3 regions of the Sodalis ligni genome follow, and region 1 is predicted to be linked to each of the others. Evidence: riboswitches for the same ligand, from Rfam matches in the RefSeq annotation. Region 1 holds a riboswitch; each other region holds the start of a gene.
What was found. Region 1 has a riboswitch for thiamine pyrophosphate ahead of thiM (hydroxyethylthiazole kinase). Riboswitches for the same ligand answer to the same signal wherever they lie in the genome.
Positions count from the first base shown of each region.

Region 2: it holds a riboswitch for thiamine pyrophosphate, as region 1 does, so the genes downstream of both, thiB (thiamine ABC transporter substrate binding subunit) here and thiM (hydroxyethylthiazole kinase) in region 1, are expected to answer to the same signal.
Region 3: it holds a riboswitch for thiamine pyrophosphate, as region 1 does, so the genes downstream of both, thiC (phosphomethylpyrimidine synthase ThiC) here and thiM (hydroxyethylthiazole kinase) in region 1, are expected to answer to the same signal.

Region 1 is NZ_CP075169.1:4,389,041-4,392,318, forward strand. Features, by position in the region: gene thiD (bifunctional hydroxymethylpyrimidine kinase/phosphomethylpyrimidine kinase) at 1-659, opposite strand, end outside; gene thiM (hydroxyethylthiazole kinase) at 656-1,450, opposite strand; TPP riboswitch at 1,490-1,590, opposite strand; gene GTU79_RS20520 (hypothetical protein) at 1,620-1,967, opposite strand; gene GTU79_RS20525 (helix-turn-helix transcriptional regulator) at 2,238-2,666, opposite strand.
Region 2 is NZ_CP075169.1:4,979,858-4,983,135, forward strand. Features, by position in the region: gene sgrR (HTH-type transcriptional regulator SgrR) at 1-1,014, shown strand, start outside; TPP riboswitch at 1,052-1,170, shown strand; gene thiB (thiamine ABC transporter substrate binding subunit) at 1,214-2,194, shown strand; gene thiP (thiamine/thiamine pyrophosphate ABC transporter permease ThiP) at 2,170-3,278, shown strand, end outside.
Region 3 is NZ_CP075169.1:6,067,365-6,070,642, reverse strand. Features, by position in the region: gene thiC (phosphomethylpyrimidine synthase ThiC) at 1-1,810, opposite strand, end outside; TPP riboswitch at 1,913-2,026, opposite strand; gene rsd (sigma D regulator) at 2,137-2,658, opposite strand; gene nudC (NAD(+) diphosphatase) at 2,753-3,278, shown strand, end outside.

The DNA of each region.
Region 1 (3,278 bases):
AACGCGGCGGACAGCGTACAGCCGGTGCCGTGGGTATGGCGGGTATTGACCCGCAGGGCATCGAACCGCAGCTCCCCGTCGGCGGTAATCAGCCAATCGGGGCTGGATTCTCCATGCAGATGGCCGCCTTTCATCACCACCGCCCGGCAACCCAACGCCAGCAGCGCCCGGCCCTGCTCACGCATGCCGCTTTCATCGTCTGCCGGCGGGCAGTTCAATAATGCCGCCGCCTCCGGCAGGTTGGGGGTGATGATGGATGCCAGCGGCAACAGTTCATCCCTTAGCGCCGACACCGCATCCGGCGCCAGCAGGAAATCACCGCTTTTTGCCACCATAACCGTGTCCAGCACCACGAAGGGGATGGGATATTGCCGGAGTTTTTCCGCCACTACCCGGACGATATCCCCCTGCCCCAGCATGCCGATTTTGGCGCTGTCGATACGCACATCGCTGAGCACCGAGTCCAGCTGTTCACCTACAAACTCAGGAGTGATGGGATAAATGGATTGCACGCCGCGGGTATTTTGCGCCACCAGGGCGGTAATTACCGTGGTGCCGTAAGCGCCGAGGGCCGAAAAGGTTTTCATATCGGCCTGGATGCCGGCCCCGCCGCTGGGATCGGTACCGGCGATGGTCAAGAGATTCCGGATGCGGCTCATTGCAGCTGCTCTCCCTGGAGAGTATAGAGTCTATCAAGGAAATCCACGGCAAAACTGCCGGGCCCCTTGACGTCAGCCGCGGTGAGCCGGCCGGCGCGGGCCATGACTTTGCAGGCGGCGGCCACGTGCGACAAACGATCCCCCGGCAGCGCGCAAAAGGCCGCCACCACCGCCGATAACGCGCAGCCGGTCCCCGTCACCCGGGTCATCAGCGGATGGCCGTCATTGATGGACCATATCCGCTCCCCGTCGGTGACAAAATCCACCCGTCCCGTTACCGCCACCAGCGTGTGATGGTCCGTGGCCAGCTTCCGGGCGGCGGACAGGGCCAGGCTGGAATCATCGGCACTGTCCACGCCGCGTCCCAGAGCGCTCTCGCCGGCCAAGGCCAGGATCTCGGAGGCATTGCCGCGGATGGCGGCCGGGCGCAGCGGCAGGAGACTATGGGCGAACCCGGTTCGATAGGCAAGAGGTCCCGCCGCCACCGGATCGAGTACCCACGGAGTGCCGGCCTCGTTAGCGGCCTGGACGGCGGCCAGCATGGCCTCCGCCTGGCGGCGGCGCAGCGTGCCGATATTCACCAGCAGGGCATCGGCCATGGCGCTGAATTGCGCCGCCTCTTCCGGATCGACCACCATTGCCGGCGCGGCGCCGAGCGCCAGCAGGGTATTGGCGGTAAAAGCCTGCACCACGTCATTGGTCAAGCAATGCACCAGCGGCGCATGCTGCCGAAGCAAATCAAGGGAGGCGGCCGCGGTCAGGCCGGGAAATTCCATAGGTTGTACAGTCATATTGCTCCCAGCCGGCGTTAAAGAAGACGGGATCCGGAGGAAGGGACGCCGTGACTTCCCTACGCTGGCATTATCCAGATCAGGTTATGCGGGTTAAATCTCAGTCCGCTGCGTAACAACGGACACCCCGAGTCAAGTCTGTTGATTATCCGGGTGCGGGAAGAAAAGATCAACGATCGCAGGGGACTTCTTGCAAGCCATGCCGCAACAGCATCCGGCCGATGCACCCATCGCCGGAGCGGGGCGAGGAAACTGCGCCGGTGGGGGTCAGCAGCCAGACGGGGCGATTATCAAGCCAGGCCGGCTGAACCAGCCCCGACTCGGCCAAGGCCTCGAGACGGCCCAAGAGCCAGGGATCGTTATCCACCGGCAGGGAGATTGGCCAGGCCGGATTGCCAAGGCACTCATGGGAAACGTTATTCAAAATGCGTTGCAGCACCTCTTTATCAACAACATTGGAGGCGAAGGCCATCAATGGGAATAAAAAAAGCAGATAAGGGGCAATAATTTTACACATGTAATATAATCAATCCTATTTGCTTCCTGCTATATTTTCAATGTCTACTACCGACACTGTCTACAACTTCGCGGCGCCGGTATCCCGTCCGATTAGATTAAAAGAGAGGGTATAAACGCAGCTACAATCAACATCAGGTTTTAGCTTTCCGAGGTGAAACCCTGAGAAAATGAATGTAATTAGTACATCAATATATGGATCTGGTTTAATAAAACAGAACACACAAGACCAGCGAAGATAATTTTATCCAACCTTATCGTTCATAAAGCATTAACTGAAAAGCTTGAGCTCCATGGCACGGCTAATGGCATGTTTAGCATTGACAACGCCAAGCTTATCAATAATATTTCTTATGTGAAATTTTACCGTTCCTTCTCTGATGGTAAGAATAGTGGCCACCTCGCCATAGGTTTTACCCGCGCTGGCCCAGAATAATACTTCTTTTTCCCTGGGCGATAGCAGCGCATGGGTGGGTGGGCCGCTGTAAGGCTGCATAGCGCGCGTTTCGGCGCGCATAAAATTGATCACTTTTTCATGAGTGGTAATCAACAGCATCTGGAATTTTTCCTTATTTTGCTCGATGATACGATAAAAATCCGAGCTGCCGGTGCGATTGGTGAGGCTCAGCGTCGCCAGGTTGTCGTCGCCGTCATGCAACGTGAAGGTATAACCGCTGTTCAGACGATAAAATTTCGACAGATTGAAAAACTGTGCTGATGGATTATCGCCAGATTGTCAGGCCAAATAAATGGCGAAAATTTCCGACATGCGATGATCATGACCGGATCAATTTTTGATAGCCATGGTTTTATATTGATTAATCCAGCCCGCCGGATAATCGGATATTATAGAGGCAGGAAAACTGTGTGATTTGTTCATCATTAAGTAAGCAAAACAAAAACATGAGTATTCTTGAAAATCTGGATAAGATAGAGCTTAAGTTCTTTTTCATGGCTGTGATAAAAACATCTTGGCTGTTTTCAACTGATTTTTCCATAATCTATGCCTGCAATATTAACTAATACTCATCATTTAATATTCCCGCCAGGTAATTAATGACTGGCTGAAAGGTTAATTTCAAGAGGATTTTCGATAATATAAGAGGCCAGGTATTGATGCAACTACTAATAGAACAAGGGATATCCTTATCTGTTAGGAAAATTGACCCACTGATACCTTAATGCCGTCGCCGCCGCCCGGCGGTCCGTTTTAACCGGCCGAAACCGCGGATTCGGTCCGGAAGGGCCACAACCATCAAAGTATTGACAAATTGTCTGATATAATTAAGCACCGAGTGCTTTCCCTAGAATC
Region 2 (3,278 bases), 590 kb from region 1:
CTGGATAGCGTCGACTCGGCTACCGCCAATACCGTTGATATCACCCTGTCCGCGCCGGACGAATGGCTGCCCTGGCTGCTGAGCAGCGTATCGGCCATGATCTTGCCGCAGGAGTGGCAAACATTACCTGATTTTACCCGACGTCCCATCGGCACCGGGCCCTATGCCGTAGTCAACAATGGCCCGAGCCAGCTGAAAATCCGGGCTTTTGATGACTATTTCGGCTATCGAGCACTGATTGATGAGGTGAATATCTGGGTATTGCCGGATCTTACCGCTGAGCTGACCTACTCAGGGGTGCAACTGCAAGGAGACGACAGCGGCCATGATGAGCTGGAAACCCGCCTGGGGGACGGCTGCTATTTTATTCTGTTCGATCAGCGCTCGCCGCTGATGCAAAACCCGGAACATCGCCGCTGGCTCTGCGAAAACATCGACCCGATATCCATGCTGGTGCAGGCCGGACCGGCCTATCAGCACTACTGGTCGCCGGCCTACGGTATCCTGCCGCGCTGGCACCACAACAAGGTCGCCGAGGCGCGCCCGAAACCGTCGGGACTGACCCATCTCAGGCTGACGGTTTACCACGCCCATTCCGAATTTGATGATTTATGCCGCGCCTTGACCGAGGTCCTGGCACGACTGGATATCCAGTTGACCGTCAACACCCTGAACTACGAAGCCTGGCATCAGGGCGCGGCGCAGAGCGACATTTGGCTTGGCAGCGCCAACTTCTCCCCGCCGCTGGAATTCTCGCTGTTCGCTACCTTCTATGAAATGCCGTTACTGCATCACTGCCTGCAAACTGATTTCGCCCGGATAGCGCAAACCTGGCGCAGCCGGCAATTACCGCTGGCGGAGTGGTGCAGCGCGCTGGTCACCGATTATCGCCTGCACCCTCTGTTTCACCACCGGATGATATTGCAAGGGCAACGCAGCATGCGCGGCGTGCGCATGAATGCCCTCGGCTGGTTCGATTTCAAATCCGCCTGGTTTGCGCCGCCGGATTCCTAAACGCTGTCAAGAGGCGAACAAACCCACTACAATGAACGCGTTCTCAACGGGGTGCGATTTTTTCCGGCACTATGCCGCCGGTGAATTTCGCTGAGACCACACCCGTCGAACCTGATCCGGTTAATACCGGCGAAGGGATTTGAGAGCGCGCCGCGCTGCCTCAGAACTCCTTTGCCATACTTCTTTTCAGGAGCGCAACGTGATAAAAAAATGGTTACCTTCCCTTATTTTACTGGCTTCCATACCCGCATGGGCAAAACCCGTATTGACGGTTTACACCTATGATTCATTCGCCTCCGAATGGGGCCCCGGCCCGGCTATTAAAAAGGCCTTTGAAGCCCAATGCGGCTGTGAACTGAAATTCATCGTCCAGGAAGACGGCGTCGCGCTGCTCAATCGCCTGCGCATCGAAGGGAAAAAAAGCAGTGCGGATGTGGTGGTGGGGTTGGATGATAATCTGATCCAGGCCGCCCAGGATACCCATCTGTTTAAACCCCATAACGTGGATACCGCAGGACTTATCCTGCCCGGAGGCTGGCATGACGCTACTTTTCTGCCTTTTGATTACGGCTATTTCGCCTTTGTCTACGATAAAAACAAGCTTAAAAATCCCCCCGCCAGCCTGCATGAGCTTATCGATGGCCCGGCGCCGCTGAAAATCATCTATGAAGATCCCCGCACCAGCACCCCCGGACTGGGTTTACTGCTGTGGGTGCAAAAAGTCTATGGCGACGACGCGCCACAGGCCTGGCAACGTCTGGCGAAAAAGACCGTTACCGTGCCCAAGGGCTGGAGCGAGGCCTATGGGCTGTTCCTGAAAGGGGAAGCGGATATGGTGCTCAGCTACACCACCTCGCCGGCCTACCATATAGTGGAAGAGAAAAAGGATAATTACGCCGCAGCGTCCTTCAGCGAAGGGCATTACGTGCAGGTGGAAGTGGCCGGCCAACTGGCCGCCAGTAAAAATCCCGAGCTGGCGCAGCAGTTTATGCATTTTATGGTGACGCCGGCCTTCCAGCAGACCATCCCCACCGGCAACTGGATGTACCCGGTGATAAAGACTCCGCTGCCGGCCGGTTTTGACCAGCCGCCGCAAAAAACGCTGTCCTATACGCCGCAGGAAGTGGCGAAACAACGGAACAATTGGACCCAGACATGGCTGCGCGCCGTCAGCCAATAATCCCCCGCTGGCTGTGGCCGGGACTGTTGGCGGCCGCGCTGCTGGCCGCCATTGCGCTGTCGGCCGTCGGCGCGTTATGGATCAATGCCCCGGCCACCCAATGGCGGGATATGCTGACCGACGGCTATCTTCGCCATGTGCTGCGTTTTACCCTCTGGCAGGCGCTGCTGTCGGCGGTACTGTCGGTCTTGCCGGCGATTTTTCTCGCCCGGGCGCTTTTTCGCCGTCGTTTCCCCGGCCGCCTGCTGCTGCTGCGCTTTTGCGCCATGACGCTGGTGATGCCGGTGCTGGTGGCGGTATTCGGTATATTGGACGTTTACGGCCGCCAGGGCTGGCTGGCGCAGATAAGCGCGGCGCTGCACTTGCCTTATGGTTTCTCCCCCTATGGTTTGCCGGGTATCCTGCTGGCCCATGTCTTTTTTAACCTGCCGCTGGCGACGCGGCTGCTGCTACAGGGACTGGAAAGTATCCCGGTGGAACAGCGCCAGCTGGCGGCACAGCTCAATATCAGCGGCTGGAATTTTTTCCGGCTGCTGGAGTGGCCCTGGTTGCGCCGTCAGCTACTGCCGGCGGCGGCGCTGATTTTTATGCTGTGCTTCGCCAGTTTCGCCACCGTGCTATCCCTGGGGGGCGGGCCCGGAGCCACCACCATCGAACTGGCCATTTACCAAGCGCTGAGCTACGACTACGATCCCGGCCGCGCGGCGCTGCTGGCATTGCTGCAAATGATCTGCTGCCTGGGCCTGGTACTGTTCAGCCAGCGTCTGGCCAAGGCTTTTCCGGTGGGGGACACCCGGCCGTCAGCCTGGCGCAATCCCCGCGACAGGCACCGGGGAAGAATCATCGACGGGATCGTTATCGTCATGGCATTACTCTTGTTGCTGCCCCCCTTGCTGGCGGTGGTCGCCGACGGTATCAACCGCGACCTTGCCTCGGCCCTGGCCCGGCCGGCCTTATGGTCGGCCATGCTCACCTCGTTACGGATTGCCCTCGGCGCCGGCCTGCTGTGTATTACCCTAACGCTGATGCTGTTATGGAGCAGCCGGGAACTGCGGTTACGCCGTTCTTTATGGGGAGCGCAAAT
Region 3 (3,278 bases), 1.7 Mb from region 1:
CGGCGGCATAATCCCTGACTTCCTGGGAAATCTTCATTGAACAGAACTTCGGTCCGCACATGGAACAGAAATGCGCCACTTTCCCCGACTCCTGAGGCAGGGTTTCATCGTGGTAAGCGCGCGCGGTGGCGGGGTCCAGAGCCAGGTTGAACTGATCCTCCCAGCGGAATTCAAACCGCGCCTTGGACATGGCGTTGTCGCGAATCTGCGCGCCGGGGTGGCCTTTGGCCAGATCCGCGGCGTGGGCGGCGATTTTGTAGGTAATAAGCCCCTGTTTCACGTCCTCTTTGTTCGGCAGGCCCAAATGTTCCTTGGGCGTGACGTAGCACAGCATGGCGCAGCCGAACCAGCCGATAAGCGCCGCGCCGATGCCGGAGGTGAAATGATCATAGCCGGGGGCAATGTCGGTGGTCAGCGGCCCGAGCGTGTAAAAAGGCGCTTCGTGGCAGTGCTCCAACTGCTCGGTCATATTGCGGCGAATCATATGCATGGGGATATGGCCGGGGCCTTCGATCATGACCTGGACGTCATATTCCCACGCGATTTTGGTGAGTTCGCCGAGGGTATAGAGTTCGGCGAACTGCGCCTCGTCGTTGGCATCCTGGATGGAACCGGGTCGCAGGCCATCACCCAGCGACAGCGCGACATCATAGGCGGCGCAGATTTGGCAGATGTCGCGGAAATGCTCATACAGAAAGCTTTCCTTGTGATGGGACAAGCACCATTTCGCCATAATGGATCCGCCGCGGGAGACGATGCCGGTTAACCGTTTGGCGGTCATAGGCACATAGCGAAGCAGCACGCCGGCATGAATGGTAAAGTAGTCCACCCCTTGTTCCGCCTGCTCCAGCAGGGTATCGCGGAAAGTTTCCCAGGTCAGGTTCTCCGCCACGCCGTTGACCTTTTCCAGCGCCTGATAAATGGGCACCGTACCGATGGGGACCGGACTGTTGCGCAGTATCCATTCCCGTGTTTCGTGGATATAGCGGCCGGTGGAGAGATCCATGACGGTATCCGCGCCCCAGCGCGTGGACCATACCAGTTTTTCCACTTCTTCTTCAATGGAGGAGCTCACCGCCGAGTTGCCGATGTTGGCATTCACCTTCACCAGAAAATTGCGGCCGATAATCATCGGCTCTGATTCGGGATGGTTGATATTGGCGGGGATGATGGCGCGGCCGGCGGCGACCTCCCGCCGCACGAATTCCGGCGTGATATTTTCCGGCAGCTCAGCGCCGAAGCCATGGCCGGGATGCTGTTGCAACAGCACTTCGCCGCGGATTCGTTCACGGCCCATGTTTTCCCGCAGCGCGATGAACTCCATTTCCGGCGTCACGATACCCGCCCGGGCATAATGTAACTGGGTGACGCAGCGCCCGGATTTGGCGCGCTGCGGCATATGGCCCGGCGCAAAGCGGATTTCATCCAGACCGTCGTCGGCACGGCGTTCCCCGCTGTAACGAGAGCTTAATTCACTGACGGTTTCGGTATCCGCCCGGCGTGCGATCCAGCGAGCCCGCAACGGAAACAAACCGGCGCGTACGTCAATAGTTATCTCCGGGTCGCCATAGGGGCCGGCGGTATCGTATATCGGCACCGGCTCGTTCTGTTCATAGCGGGGGGCGCTTTTATCACCACCGATCATGGTGGGACTGAGCTTTATTTCACGCATCGGCACCCGGATATCGGCACTGCTGCCCTGCAAATAAATGCGGCGTGAGTTAGGGAAAGCCTCGCCTTTGAGGCGATTGATAAAATCCTGGGCCTGTGCCCGCTGTTCGCGGCGGGACGGAGTGGTGGGTAGAGACATAGCAATTCCTCATAATGAAGTTAGGGAAAATTGCTTGTCCGGAGCGCTACGGGAGTAATAAGACAGGGCTGGAATCATATGTCGATTGACGATGATTCGTGGCGTTGAATTACTCTTGTTCCCTTCGCGGGTATTAACCCGATCAGGTTCCGCGGATCCCGAATTAACGGTCTCAGCCTGGCGTAATGTACGCGCTAGGCACTCCGACAAGATACCGGCTCATAACGAGCCAACGTTTGCTGACAAAGTGCCCCTACTCGTTGACGCCGGGGCGATTGGTCAGCGTTGCGGCTCAGATGAGCCGAAAAGGATGCTCAGACCCGACGTTAAGCCAGGCGCGAGGCATCCGGGTCATTATTGGCGGCGGGTTCCGAGGGCCGATAGTCCGCTCGGTGCTCCAACGCCTTTTGAATCAGCTTGTCCTCCAGCGAAAACCGGGTGCCCAGCGCCTCGCCGACGCCGGAAAGGGCTTCCTGGAACTCCATGCAGTTGTCATGATCCACGGCGGTCTCAAATTGGCTGTCATAAAACGACATGATTTGTTGCGTATTTTCCTGCAAAGCCTGGTAGATCTGCGTTATTAAAAGACGGTTGGGACCGCTTTCGTCCGCCTCCGGCACGATACGATCGTACACATGAAAATGGCCGGCGGACAGATAGTCCACGAGATGATGGCAAAAGTCGTCCAGCGCGTTTTCATCCAGAGGAGTATGCTTTTCTTTGTTGGGCTTAAGACCGATGAGATGGTAATAAGCAACCAGTAAGCCCCGGCGGGCCACCAGCCATTGGTCAATAAGTTCGTTACTGCCGCCAACCCGTTGAGCCAAGATTTCCAGCTGGTTTAACATGACAGACTCCGATGTAATAAAAAGTAACGCTGCGTTATTTATCTTTTAAAGCTAAATTCTAGATTGCCAGTGAAAAAGGGGTAGTGCAACTAAAATGGAACAAGAACTCAGCGGTAACGAACACGGCTGGTGGGTTGTCAGCCAGAACAGCAAATTGTGGTTACCCCAAGGGGAATTGCCGTTTGGTTTGGCCTCCGCCTGGTCGCTGCAGGGGTTTACTGCAACCCCCATCGGCGAATGGGCAGGGTCTATCGCCTGGCTGGTACGCCATACCATGCCCAGGGACATGGGATCGGTCCGGCAGATCATTGACCAAGACCCCGGCCTGTTCCAATTGGCAGGGAGGGGTGTCCAGCTGGCGGAATTCTACCGGGCCCACCGGTTTTGCGGCTACTGCGGACATACCATGCGCATTAGCGGCAAAGAGTGGGCTTGCCTGTGCGATCATTGCCATGAACGCTATTACCCGCAAATCGCTCCATGCATTATAGTTGCGATTCGCCGGGGCGATGAAATTTTGCTGGCCCAGCATACCCGCCATCGCGGCGGCATCTATACCGTGCTGGCCGGATTCGTCGAAGTGGGTGAAACGCTGGAGCAAACGGTGGCCCGCGAGGTCA